One region of the Staphylococcus sp. FSL K6-0223 genome, then DNA from elsewhere that is predicted to be linked to it. Evidence: riboswitches for the same ligand, from Rfam matches in the RefSeq annotation. Region 1 holds a riboswitch; the other holds the start of a gene.
What was found. A riboswitch is a leader RNA that binds a small molecule or an ion and turns the genes downstream of it on or off. The one in region 1 is predicted to bind lysine.
Positions count from the first base shown of each region.

Region 2: another riboswitch for lysine. It lies ahead of MHI13_RS11630 (amino acid permease); the one in region 1 lies ahead of MHI13_RS06655 (aspartate kinase).

Region 1 covers NZ_JBBOYX010000001.1:1,333,498-1,339,316, reverse strand. The annotation lists gene MHI13_RS06660 (ABC-F family ATP-binding cassette domain-containing protein) at 1-1,358, shown strand, start outside; lysine riboswitch at 1,631-1,806, shown strand; gene MHI13_RS06655 (aspartate kinase) at 1,884-3,089, shown strand; gene MHI13_RS06650 (aspartate-semialdehyde dehydrogenase) at 3,149-4,138, shown strand; gene dapA (4-hydroxy-tetrahydrodipicolinate synthase) at 4,140-5,021, shown strand; gene dapB (4-hydroxy-tetrahydrodipicolinate reductase) at 5,024-5,749, shown strand; gene dapD (2,3,4,5-tetrahydropyridine-2,6-dicarboxylate N-acetyltransferase) at 5,774-5,819, shown strand, end outside.
Region 2 covers NZ_JBBOYX010000002.1:126,080-131,898, forward strand. The annotation lists gene dnaI (primosomal protein DnaI) at 1-468, shown strand, start outside; gene thrS (threonine--tRNA ligase) at 816-2,753, shown strand; lysine riboswitch at 2,803-2,978, shown strand; gene MHI13_RS11630 (amino acid permease) at 3,199-4,698, shown strand; ribosomal protein L20 leader region at 4,759-4,882, shown strand; gene infC (translation initiation factor IF-3) at 4,910-5,437, shown strand; gene rpmI (50S ribosomal protein L35) at 5,465-5,665, shown strand; gene rplT (50S ribosomal protein L20) at 5,714-5,819, shown strand, end outside.

The sequences.
Region 1 (5,819 bases):
ATGTAGTTATAAAAGGACATGAACGTCTATTTGAAGTGATGAAAGAAAAAGACGAAATTTATATGAAACCTGACTTCAGTGATGAAGATGGCATTCGTGCAGCTGAATTAGAAGGTGAATTTGCTGAAATGAATGGATGGAATGCCGAAGCAGATGCAGCTTCCCTACTATCAGGACTTGGTATTACCCCAGATTTACATGATAAGCAAATGTCAGAGTTAGAAAATAATCAAAAAGTAAAAGTATTATTGGCACAAAGTTTATTTGGAGATCCAGATGTTTTATTACTCGATGAGCCTACCAATGGTCTTGATATTCCTGCCATTAGTTGGTTAGAAGATTTCTTAATTAACTTTGAAAATACTGTCATTGTAGTATCTCATGATCGTCATTTCTTAAATAATGTATGTACACATATTGCAGATTTAGATTTTGGTAAAATCAAAGTCTATGTTGGTAACTATGATTTTTGGTATCAATCAAGTCAACTTGCTCAAAAAATGGCTCAAGAACAAAACAAGAAAAAAGAAGAAAAAATCAAAGAATTACAAGACTTCATTGCTCGTTTCTCTGCGAATGCGTCAAAATCAAAACAAGCAACAAGTCGTAAGAAGCAATTAGAAAAAATTGAACTTGATGATATTCAACCATCTTCAAGACGTTATCCTTATGTGAAATTCACCCCAGAAAGAGAAATTGGTAATGATTTATTAGTAGTTGATGGTATCTCAAAAACAATTGAGGGTGAAAAAGTTTTAGATAATATTTCATTCACTATGAATCCAAATGATAAAGCTATTTTAATTGGCGATAGTGAAATTGCTAAAACTACCCTATTAAAAATACTTGCTGGTGAAATGGAACCAGATGAAGGTTCATTTAAATGGGGAGTGACAACTTCATTAAGCTATTTCCCTAAAGATAATTCTGATTTCTTCGAAGGCGTAGATATGAATTTAGTTGAATGGTTACGTCAATATGCTCCTGAAGATGAACAAACTGAAACATTTTTACGCGGTTTCTTAGGACGTATGCTATTTAGCGGTGAAGAAGTTAAGAAAAAAGCAAGTGTATTATCAGGTGGAGAGAAAGTACGTTGTATGTTAAGTAAAATGATGCTTTCAAGTGCCAATGTTTTACTACTTGATGAGCCAACGAACCATCTTGATTTAGAAAGCATTACAGCTGTTAACGATGGATTAGCTTCATTCAAAGGATCAATTATCTTTACTTCATATGACTTTGAATTTATTAACACAATCGCTAATCGCGTGATTGATTTAAACCAACCAGGTAGTTTATCTAAAGAATTGCCATATGAAGAATATCTAAAAGAAATTGGTGTGTTACAAAATTAAAATAATAGGATTTTAATAAAGCATCTTCTATTTTTAAAATTTAGAATATGCATAACACTGTCGCTAAATAACGAACTTTAGCGACAGTTTTTTTATAAAATACTATTATTTTCGAATTATTGTTATTATTTATACAAATTACTTATTATTACTATCTCTTTTCTTTAACAGTAATATTACTTCAATAATTTTCAGTTTATTTCAAAAAATCACAATAATCGGTTTACAGTTAAAAGGTGCTTATGTATAATTAAAAACATAGTAATTGAATAAGAAATTGATGAGGCGCATCAATCATTAGTATATATTAGAACACTGTCTGCCACGGCTAATATAGAAAGGGTGCGATGCCGAAACGAATTGCAACCGCAGTAAGCGTTCGTTGGACTTTGTGGTTAAGAGCTGAGAGTTTGTCATTATTATTTAATAATGGAGTGCATCACTTGTATATAAATTACGAGCAAGTTCGCACATTCCGAACTTGCTCTTTTTTATGACGTGTGCCCCTAAATTCTAGGAGGTAAAATCTTGAAACGACGTGTTTTGAAGTTCGGTGGTTCATCTGTCGCCGATTTTACAAAGATAAAAAATATTGCAGAAATGCTTAAACGCCGTGTAGATGACGGTGAACAACTTATTGTTGTCGTAAGTGCTATGGGCAAAACAACAGATCAATTAATGGAAAATGTTTCTCATCTTACAACAACTCCAAAAGATGAAGAACTTGCTCTATTATTAACAACTGGTGAACAACAAACAGTTTCTTATTTGTCGATGGTATTAAATGATATTGGCGTAAGTGCTAGAGCTATGACTGGATATCAAGCAGGTATCAAAACAGTAGGTCATCATTTAAAAAGTCGAATTGCAGAAATTAATCCTGAAACATTTAATAAGGAATTTAAAGACAAGGATGTTTTAGTTGTAGCAGGTTTCCAAGGAGTGAACGACGAATTAGAGTTAACTACACTTGGTCGTGGTGGTTCAGATACGACTGCTGTTGCATTAGCAGCTAGTAATCAAATCCCTTGTGAAATTTACACTGATGTTGATGGCGTTTATGCTACTGATCCAAGAATTTTGAGTGAGGCAAAACGTTTAGATTATGTGTCTTATGAAGAAATGATGGAAATGAGTGCTTTAGGTGCTGGTGTGTTAGAAACAAGAAGTGTAGAACTTGCTAAAAATTATGATATCCCCTTGTATTTAGGTAGAACGTTATCAAATGTGAAAGGAACATGGATTATGCCAAGAACAGAAATATTAGAAAAAAAAGCCGTAACTGGAGTTGCATTAGATACACATATGATGCATGTAACAATTAGTTACCCTCTTCCAGATAATCGCCTTCTAACTCAATTATTTACTGCTTTAGATGAAGGTTCAGTTAATGTGGATATGATTTCTCAAATCGTAAATGTTGAAGGTTTACAACTATCTTTTTCTATTAAAGATAGTGATGTACAACAAATTTCAAGTATCTTAGAGGAACTTTCTACAACATTTGATGCTTTAGATTATAAAATTAATGAAGCTTACGTCAAAATTTCGTTAATTGGTTCAGGAATGCGTGATATGTCTGGTGTAGCTTCAAAAGCATTTATTACGTTAATTAATTCTAATATTCCATTTTATCAAACAACAACTTCTGAAATTAGTATTTCTTATGTTATTGATGCAGAAAATGGAAATAAAGCGGTTGAAGTTCTATACGATGCTTTTGATATTTAAACTTAAGTTAAAATAAGTAATTCAAAATTCAATTAATATTTAAATGGAGTGATTCTTTTATGACAAGATTAGCAGTAGTTGGAGCAACAGGATTAGTCGGAACAAAAATGTTAGAAACAATTGATCGTAAACATATCCAATTTGATGAGTTGGTATTATTCTCATCAGCAAGATCAGCAGGTAAAGAAATTGAGTTTCAAGGGAAAACATATACAGTTCAAGAACTTACAGAAGAAGCAGCAAGTGAAAAATTTGATTACGTGCTAATGAGTGCAGGTGGCGGAACAAGTAAACAATTTGCCCCTATTTTCGAAAAAGCTGGAGCAATTGTTATTGATAATTCAAGTCAATGGCGTATGACAAACGATGTGGATTTAATTGTACCAGAAGTTAACCAACCAGAATTTAAACGTGGTATCATTGCTAATCCTAACTGCTCAACAATTCAGTCGGTCGTGCCACTTAAAGTTTTATACGATGCTTTTGGATTAAAACGTGTAGCTTATACAACATATCAAGCAGTTTCAGGTTCAGGGGTTAAAGGTAAGAGAGACTTAGCTGAAGGTGCGAATGGTAAAGCTCCAGAAGCTTATCCACATCCTATTTATAATAATGTTTTACCACATATTGATGTTTTCTTAGAAGATGGATATACAAAAGAAGAGCAAAAAATGATTGATGAAACACGAAAAATTTTAGGACAACCTGACTTACGTGTGACTGCAACATGTGCACGTGTACCTGTCCAAGATAGTCATAGCGTAGAAATTGATGTTACTCTTGATAAAGAAGCAACAGTTCAAGAAATTAAAGATTTATTTGAAAACGATAATCGTGTTGTTTTAGTAGATAATCCTGAAAATAATGAATATCCTTTAGCTATTAATTCAACAGGTAAAGATGAAGTATTTGTAGGTAGAATTCGTCGTGATGACTCACTTGATAATACTTTCCATGTTTGGTGTACTTCAGATAACCTACTTAAAGGTGCAGCTTTAAATGCAGTTCAAGTGTTAGAACAAGTCATTAAATTAAAAGGAGCTAGATAATATGGCACATATTTTTGAAGGTGTAGGTGTAGCGCTTGCTACTCCATTTACTAATAATGAAGTTGACTATAAAGCATTAGAACAACATGTTCAATTTTTACTTGATAATAATGTTAAAGCAATTATTGTAAACGGTACTACAGCAGAGAGCCCTACTTTAACAGAAGAAGAGAAAGAAACAGTACTTCAAGCAGTGATTAAACAAGTTAATCATCAAGTGGCTATTATCGCTGGAACTGGTACAAATAATACAGCTAAATCTATTCAAGCTTCATTACGTGCTAAAGAATTAGGTGTAGATGGTATTATGTTAATCACACCTTACTATAATAAAACAAATCAACGTGGCTTAATTAAACATTTTGAAACCATCGCGAATGAAGTTAAGTTACCTGTTGTTTTATATAATGTACCTTCAAGAACGAATATGACAATTGATCCTGAAACAGTCGAAACATTAAGTCATAATGATTACATTGTAGCTATTAAAGATGCTACCAATGACTTTAACTATTACGAAGAAGTGAAAAAACGTATTCATCAAGATGAATTTGCTCTTTACAGTGGTAATGATGATAATGTCGTAGAATTCTATAATCGCGGAGGTAATGGCGTAATTTCTGTCATTGCTAACGTTATTCCGAAAGAATTTCAAGCACTTTATGATGCTAAACAAAATGGGAAAGAAATTGAGAAAGACTTTGAACCGATAGGTCAATTGTTAGATGCACTTTCAGTTGATGTCAACCCTATTCCAATTAAAGCTCTAACAAGTCATTTAGGATTTGGAAATTATGAATTAAGATTACCTTTATTACCATTAGAGAAAGAAAAAGCAAATGTATTAGTGAATGCTTATAAAGCATTTAAAGCGGAGGAATAAAAATGAAAATTTTACTCATTGGATATGGCACAATGAATCAACGCGTTGCCAGATTAGCAGAAGAAAAAGGTCATGAGATTGTTGGTACAATTGAGCGAGAAGAACATCAACATTCACCATATAAAACTTATCATCATATTGCAGACGCACAAAATGAAGCCGATGTAGCGATCGACTTCTCTAATCCTAATCTATTATTACCTTTATTAGATGAAGAGTTTGAATTACCTTTAGTGATTGCTACTACTGGTGAAAAAGAAAAACTGATTCAAAAATTAGAACAATTAAGCGAACGTATGCCTGTTTTCTTCAGTGCAAATATGAGTTATGGCGTCCATGCATTAACTAAAATTCTAGAAGCAGCTGTTCCCCTTTTACAAGATTATGATATTGAGTTAACTGAAGCTCATCATAATAAAAAAGTGGATGCGCCAAGTGGCACACTCGTCAAACTTTATGATGTTATTAAAGAATTACGTGAAAATGTAACGCCTGTTTACGATCGACATGAGCGAACTGAAAAACGTGAAAAAGATGAAGTCGGTATTCATTCAGTTCGTGGCGGTACAATTGTAGGCGAACATGATGTTTTATTTGCTGGCACAGATGAAACAATTACCATTTCTCATAAAGCGCAATCTAAGGACATTTTTGCAAATGGCGCAATTACAGCTGCTGAAAAATTAAACACAAAATCAAATGGTTTCTATACATTTGACAACTTATAAAATAACTTAAGGAGACTCTAAACTATGGTACAACACTTATCTGCACAAGAAATTATTCAATATATTAGTG
Region 2 (5,819 bases), on a different contig from region 1:
GCTAATAATGAAAAAGTAAAAGGATTATATTTGTATGGCCCTTTTGGAACAGGTAAGTCATTTATATTAGGTGCAGTTGCTAATCAACTCAAATCGAAGAAGATTTCATCCACTATTGTTTACTTACCTGAATTTATTCGTACTTTAAAAGGTGGCTTCAAAGACGGTAGTTTTGAAAAGAAACTAGAACGTGTGCGTGAAGCTAATATACTTATGCTTGATGATATAGGTGCTGAAGAGGTTACACCATGGGTAAGAGATGAAATTATCGGACCATTATTACATTATAGAATGGTTCATGAGTTACCTACGTTTTTCAGTTCGAACTTCGACTATAGTGAATTAGAGCATCATTTATCTATGACGAGAGATGGAGCTGAGAAAACTAAAGCAGCTAGAATTATTGAACGTGTTAAAACGCTATCTACACCATATTATTTAGAAGGTAAAAATTATAGAAACAATTGAATTTTATCTTATGAGGTGTATAATGGACTTAAATCTTAATCGTTGAAACTATTGAAGATAAGATAATTTAATCACTATTACACAGAAAGTCATTAGTTGATGAGAATATGGCTAATATATTAAATTATTACTACTTCATAATGATATTTGTAATGAATATCCGGCTCGAGACCGTTATCTCATGTAGAGTAGCTTAGTTATTATTTTTATAAAGCTGAGCAACTAGGGTGGTACCACGACAAACTCGTCCCTTGTTATAGGGGGCGAGTTTTTTGTTTTGTGGATATTTGTCTTAATCATTCAATAAGTCAACGATCAGATCTTTTTAATATTTAGGAGGGTTTAATATGGATCAAATTAATATTCAATTTCCAGATGGTAATTCAAAAGAATTTGATAAAGGTACTACTACTGAAGACATCGCTCAATCTATTAGCCCAGGTTTAAGAAAGAAAGCTGTAGCAGGTAAATTTAATGGTCAAATGGTAGATTTAACTAGACCACTTGAGGAAGATGGATCAATTGAGATTGTTACACCAGGTAGTGAAGAGGCTTTAGAGGTTTTACGTCATTCTACTGCGCATTTAATGGCACAAGCTTTGAAGCGTTTATATGGTGATGTGAAATTTGGTGTAGGTCCGGTGGTTGAAGGCGGATTTTACTATGACTTTGATATGGATGAAAAAGTATCATCAGATGATTTTGATAAAATAGAAAAAACGATGAAGCAAATCGTTAATGAGAATTATAAAATAGAACGAAAAGTTGTAAGTAGGGATGAAGCGAAAGAATTCTTCAAAGATGATCCATATAAATTAGAACTTATTGATGCAATTCCAGAAGATGAGAGCGTTACTTTATACTCACAAGGTGAATTCACTGATTTATGTCGTGGTGTACATGTACCTTCGACTTCTAAGATAAAAGAGTTTAAATTACTATCAACTGCAGGTGCTTATTGGCGTGGTGATAGTAACAATAAAATGTTACAACGTATATACGGAACTGCGTTTTTTGATAAAAAGGATTTAAAAGCGCATTTACAAATGCTTGAAGAACGTCGTGAAAGAGATCACCGCAAAATCGGTAAAGATTTAGAATTATTTACTAATAGCCAACTTGTTGGTGCTGGATTACCTTTATGGTTACCAAATGGCGCTACAATCAGACGTGAAATTGAACGCTATATTGTAGATAAAGAAGTGAGCATGGGATATGACCATGTATATACTCCAGTATTAGCAAATGTTGATTTATATAAAACTTCTGGTCACTGGGATCATTACCAAGATGACATGTTTCCACCTATGAAATTAGATGAAACTGAAGAAATGGTATTAAGACCAATGAACTGTCCACACCATATGATGATTTATAATAATAAACCACACTCTTACCGAGAACTACCAATCCGTATTGCGGAATTAGGTACTATGCATAGATATGAAGCAAGTGGTGCAGTTTCAGGTTTACAACGTGTTCGTGGAATGACTCTTAACGATTCTCATATATTTGTGAGACCAGATCAAATTAAAGAAGAGTTCAAAAGAGTAGTCAATATGATTCAAGAAGTTTATGAAGACTTCGGTTTTAAGGATTACACTTTCAGATTAAGTTACAGAGACCCAGAAGATAAAGAAAAATATATGGATGATGATGAAATGTGGAATAAAGCTGAATCAATGCTCAAAGAAGCAGTTGATGAAATGGGTCTACCATATGTAGAAGCTATTGGTGAAGCGGCATTTTATGGTCCTAAACTTGATGTTCAAGTTAAAACTGCAATGGGTAAAGAAGAAACTTTATCTACTGCGCAGCTTGATTTCTTACTACCTGAACGTTTTGAACTCACTTATATTGGTAGTGATGGTGAACAACATAGACCAGTAGTTATTCACCGAGGTGTTGTTTCTACAATGGAACGTTTCGTCGCATTCCTTACTGAAGAAACTAAAGGAGCTTTCCCAACATGGTTAGCACCAAAACAAGTCGAAATCATTCCAGTTAATGTAGATTTACATTATGATTACGCCCGCCAATTACAAGATGAACTTAAATCGCAAGGCGTTCGTGTTGAGATTGATGATCGTAATGAAAAAATGGGTTATAAAATTCGTGAAGCGCAAATGCAAAAAATACCATACCAAATTGTTGTAGGAGATAAAGAAGTAGAAAATAATGAAGTCAATGTAAGACAATATGGTTCCCAAGATCAAGAAACACTTGAAAAAGATGAATTTATTTGGAATTTGGTTGATGAAATTCGTTTAAAAAAACATAGATAACCTTGAAAAGATAGGTCGTATCATGTATATTACAGATGAATGAAATAAAATTAGAGTTAGAGGTTGCATCTTTAATTAGTAACTAGTCAGAAGTCGTATGGGACATGTGTTGAATTAGTGAAAGGTAACGATGCCGAAACAATTGTAAAACCATAATTTATAATTGTTGGGACAGTTTTCGACAAGAAGCTGTACTGTCACAGAATGTGATGTGCTACCTTATATAGATAAAACCTAAGTGGTTGCATATCTTAAAGGTATGTAACCACTTTTTATTTTCGTATTGTGTAGTATTTAGTTTAATAAATGATTTAGTGCTGTTATTGTTACAAAGTTTGTTGCTTATAAATTTTTTAATCAAACTTTCATATTTAAAATATATATTTATTACACAAAGAGAAAAATAGTTACATGTTAGCCTCTAAGACAAGGAAAGGGAGCTTCTATGAGTAAAAAAGAAAATCAAAATGACGGTGTCCAAAGAGGATTAAAAGACCGTCATATTTCAATGATCGCTATAGGCGGTTGTATTGGTACAGGTCTATTCATGACATCTGGTGGTGCTATTCATGATGCTGGTGCGTTAGGTGCTTTAATTGCTTATGCAATTATTGGTGCAATGGTATTCTTCCTGATGACATCTCTTGGGGAAATGGCTACTTATTTACCAGTTTCTGGTTCATTTAGTACATATGCTACACGCTTTGTTGATCCATCACTGGGATTTGCATTAGGTTGGAACTATTGGTTTAACTGGGTAATAACTGTTGCTGCTGATGTTACCATTGCTGCACAGGTTATACAGTATTGGTCACCTATGCAAGGTATACCAGCGTGGGTTTGGAGTTGTATCTTTTTAGTAATTATATTTGCCCTAAATTCTTTATCAGTGAGAATTTATGGTGAAAGTGAATATTGGTTCGCTTTAATAAAAGTAATAACTGTAGTTATATTTATTGTCATTGGTTTATTAACAATTGTTGGAATTATGGGTGGTAAATACGTCGGTTTTGATACATTTACCAAAGGTGATGGTCCTATTCTAGGTGGAAATTTAGGTGGTAGCCTATTATCAATTTTAGGAGTATTCCTTGTTGCAGGTTTCTCATTTCAAGGAACAGAATTAATAGGTATCACAGCTGGTGAGTCTGAAAATCCAGAAAGAGCCGTCCCTAAAGCGATTAAGCAAGTGTTTTGGCGTATCTTATTATTTTACATTCTAGCAATATTCATTATAGGTATGTTAATTCCTTATGATAGTAAGTCTCTAATGGGCGGTGGAGATAGCATTTCTACTTCTCCATTTACACTTGTGTTCAAAAATGCTGGTCTTGCTTTTGCAGCATCATTTATGAACGCCGTTATATTAACGTCTGTTTTATCTGCTGGTAACTCAGGAATGTATGCATCAACTCGTATGTTATATTCAATGAGTAAAGACAAATTAGCATTTTCTTCTTTTGGTAAGACTAACAAAAGTGGCGTACCTTATTTATCATTAATTGCTACTGGTGTACTTGTTGTAATCATCTTTGCTTTACAGCATATAAGTGGAGATGCATATGAATATATTGTTGCAGCTAGTGGTATGACAGGGTTTATCGCTTGGGTAGGTATAGCAATAAGTCACTATAGATTCAGACGAGCATTTGATAAACAAGATTATGATAAAAGTAAACTTAAATATAAGGCTAAGCTGTTCCCATTTGGCCCTATATTTGCAGGTATATTATGTATAATTGTTATCATCGGACAAGATGTAGACTTTATAAAAACAGGACATTTTGATCTTAATCGTTTTGTTATTACTTATATGGGAATACCTGTTTTCTTAGCATTCTTCATTTACCATAAGCTACGCTATAAAACGAAAATGATTCCACTTAAAAAAGTTGATTTAAGACAAGATGTTTCGATGGATGAAATTAGACATCACAATAAATAACAAAAAAACAATTGACTTACATGTTTATTATTGATATGATTAGTAACGTTGAATACGAAACGAACCAAGTAGAAGCACCCGCTTCTCACCTGTAGCGACGCAATAGCAGTTGGCAGGTTAATCATGTTACACAATAAATGTGTGGAAGAAGAGCGGGTATTGTTACTCGCTCTTCTTTTTTGTTTGGGACAATTTCGTAAAACTCTAGGAGGTGTCAACCATAGCAAAAGATCAAACTCAAGTTAATGAGAGAATTCGTGCAAAAGAACTACGTTTAATCGGCCAAGATGGTGATCAAATTGGTGTGAAATCGAAACGTGAAGCTTTAGAAATGGCTGAACGAGTTGATTTAGATTTAGTTGTTGTCGCACCAAATGCGAAACCACCTGTTGCGAGAATTATGGATTACGGTAAATATAAATTCGAACAACAGAAAAAAGAAAAAGAAATGAAGAAGAAACAAAAAGTCATTAATGTTAAAGAATTACGTTTAAGTCCAACAATTGAGGAACATGATTTTCAAACTAAGTTGAAAAATGGACGTAAATTCTTATCTAAAGGCGACAAATGTAAAGTTTCTATTCGTTTCAGAGGTCGTGCGATTACGCATAAAGAAATTGGTCAACGTGTATTAGAACAATTTGCAGATGAATGTAAAGATATAGCAACAGTTGAACAAAAGCCTAAAATGGAAGGGCGTCAAATGTTTATCATGTTAGCGCCTATCAATGAAAAATAATCGTTAAATAATAGGAGGAAATGAATCATGCCTAAAATGAAAACTCACCGTGGAGCTGCTAAACGTGTTAAAAGAACTGGTTCTGGTCAATTAAAACGTTCAAGAGCTTTCACATCTCACTTATTCGCAAACAAAAACACTAAACAAAAGCGTCAATTACGTAAAGCTAAATTAGTTTCAAAAAGTGATATGAAACGCGTAAAACAATTATTAGCTTACAAAAAATAATATTTAATACGAAATTACAAGATAGATAATATCTAAGGAGGAATTATTATGCCACGAGTTAAAGGTGGAACAGTAACAAGAGCACGTCGTAAAAAAACGATTAAATTAGCTAAAGGTTACTTCGGTTCAAAACATACATTATACAAAGTAGCTA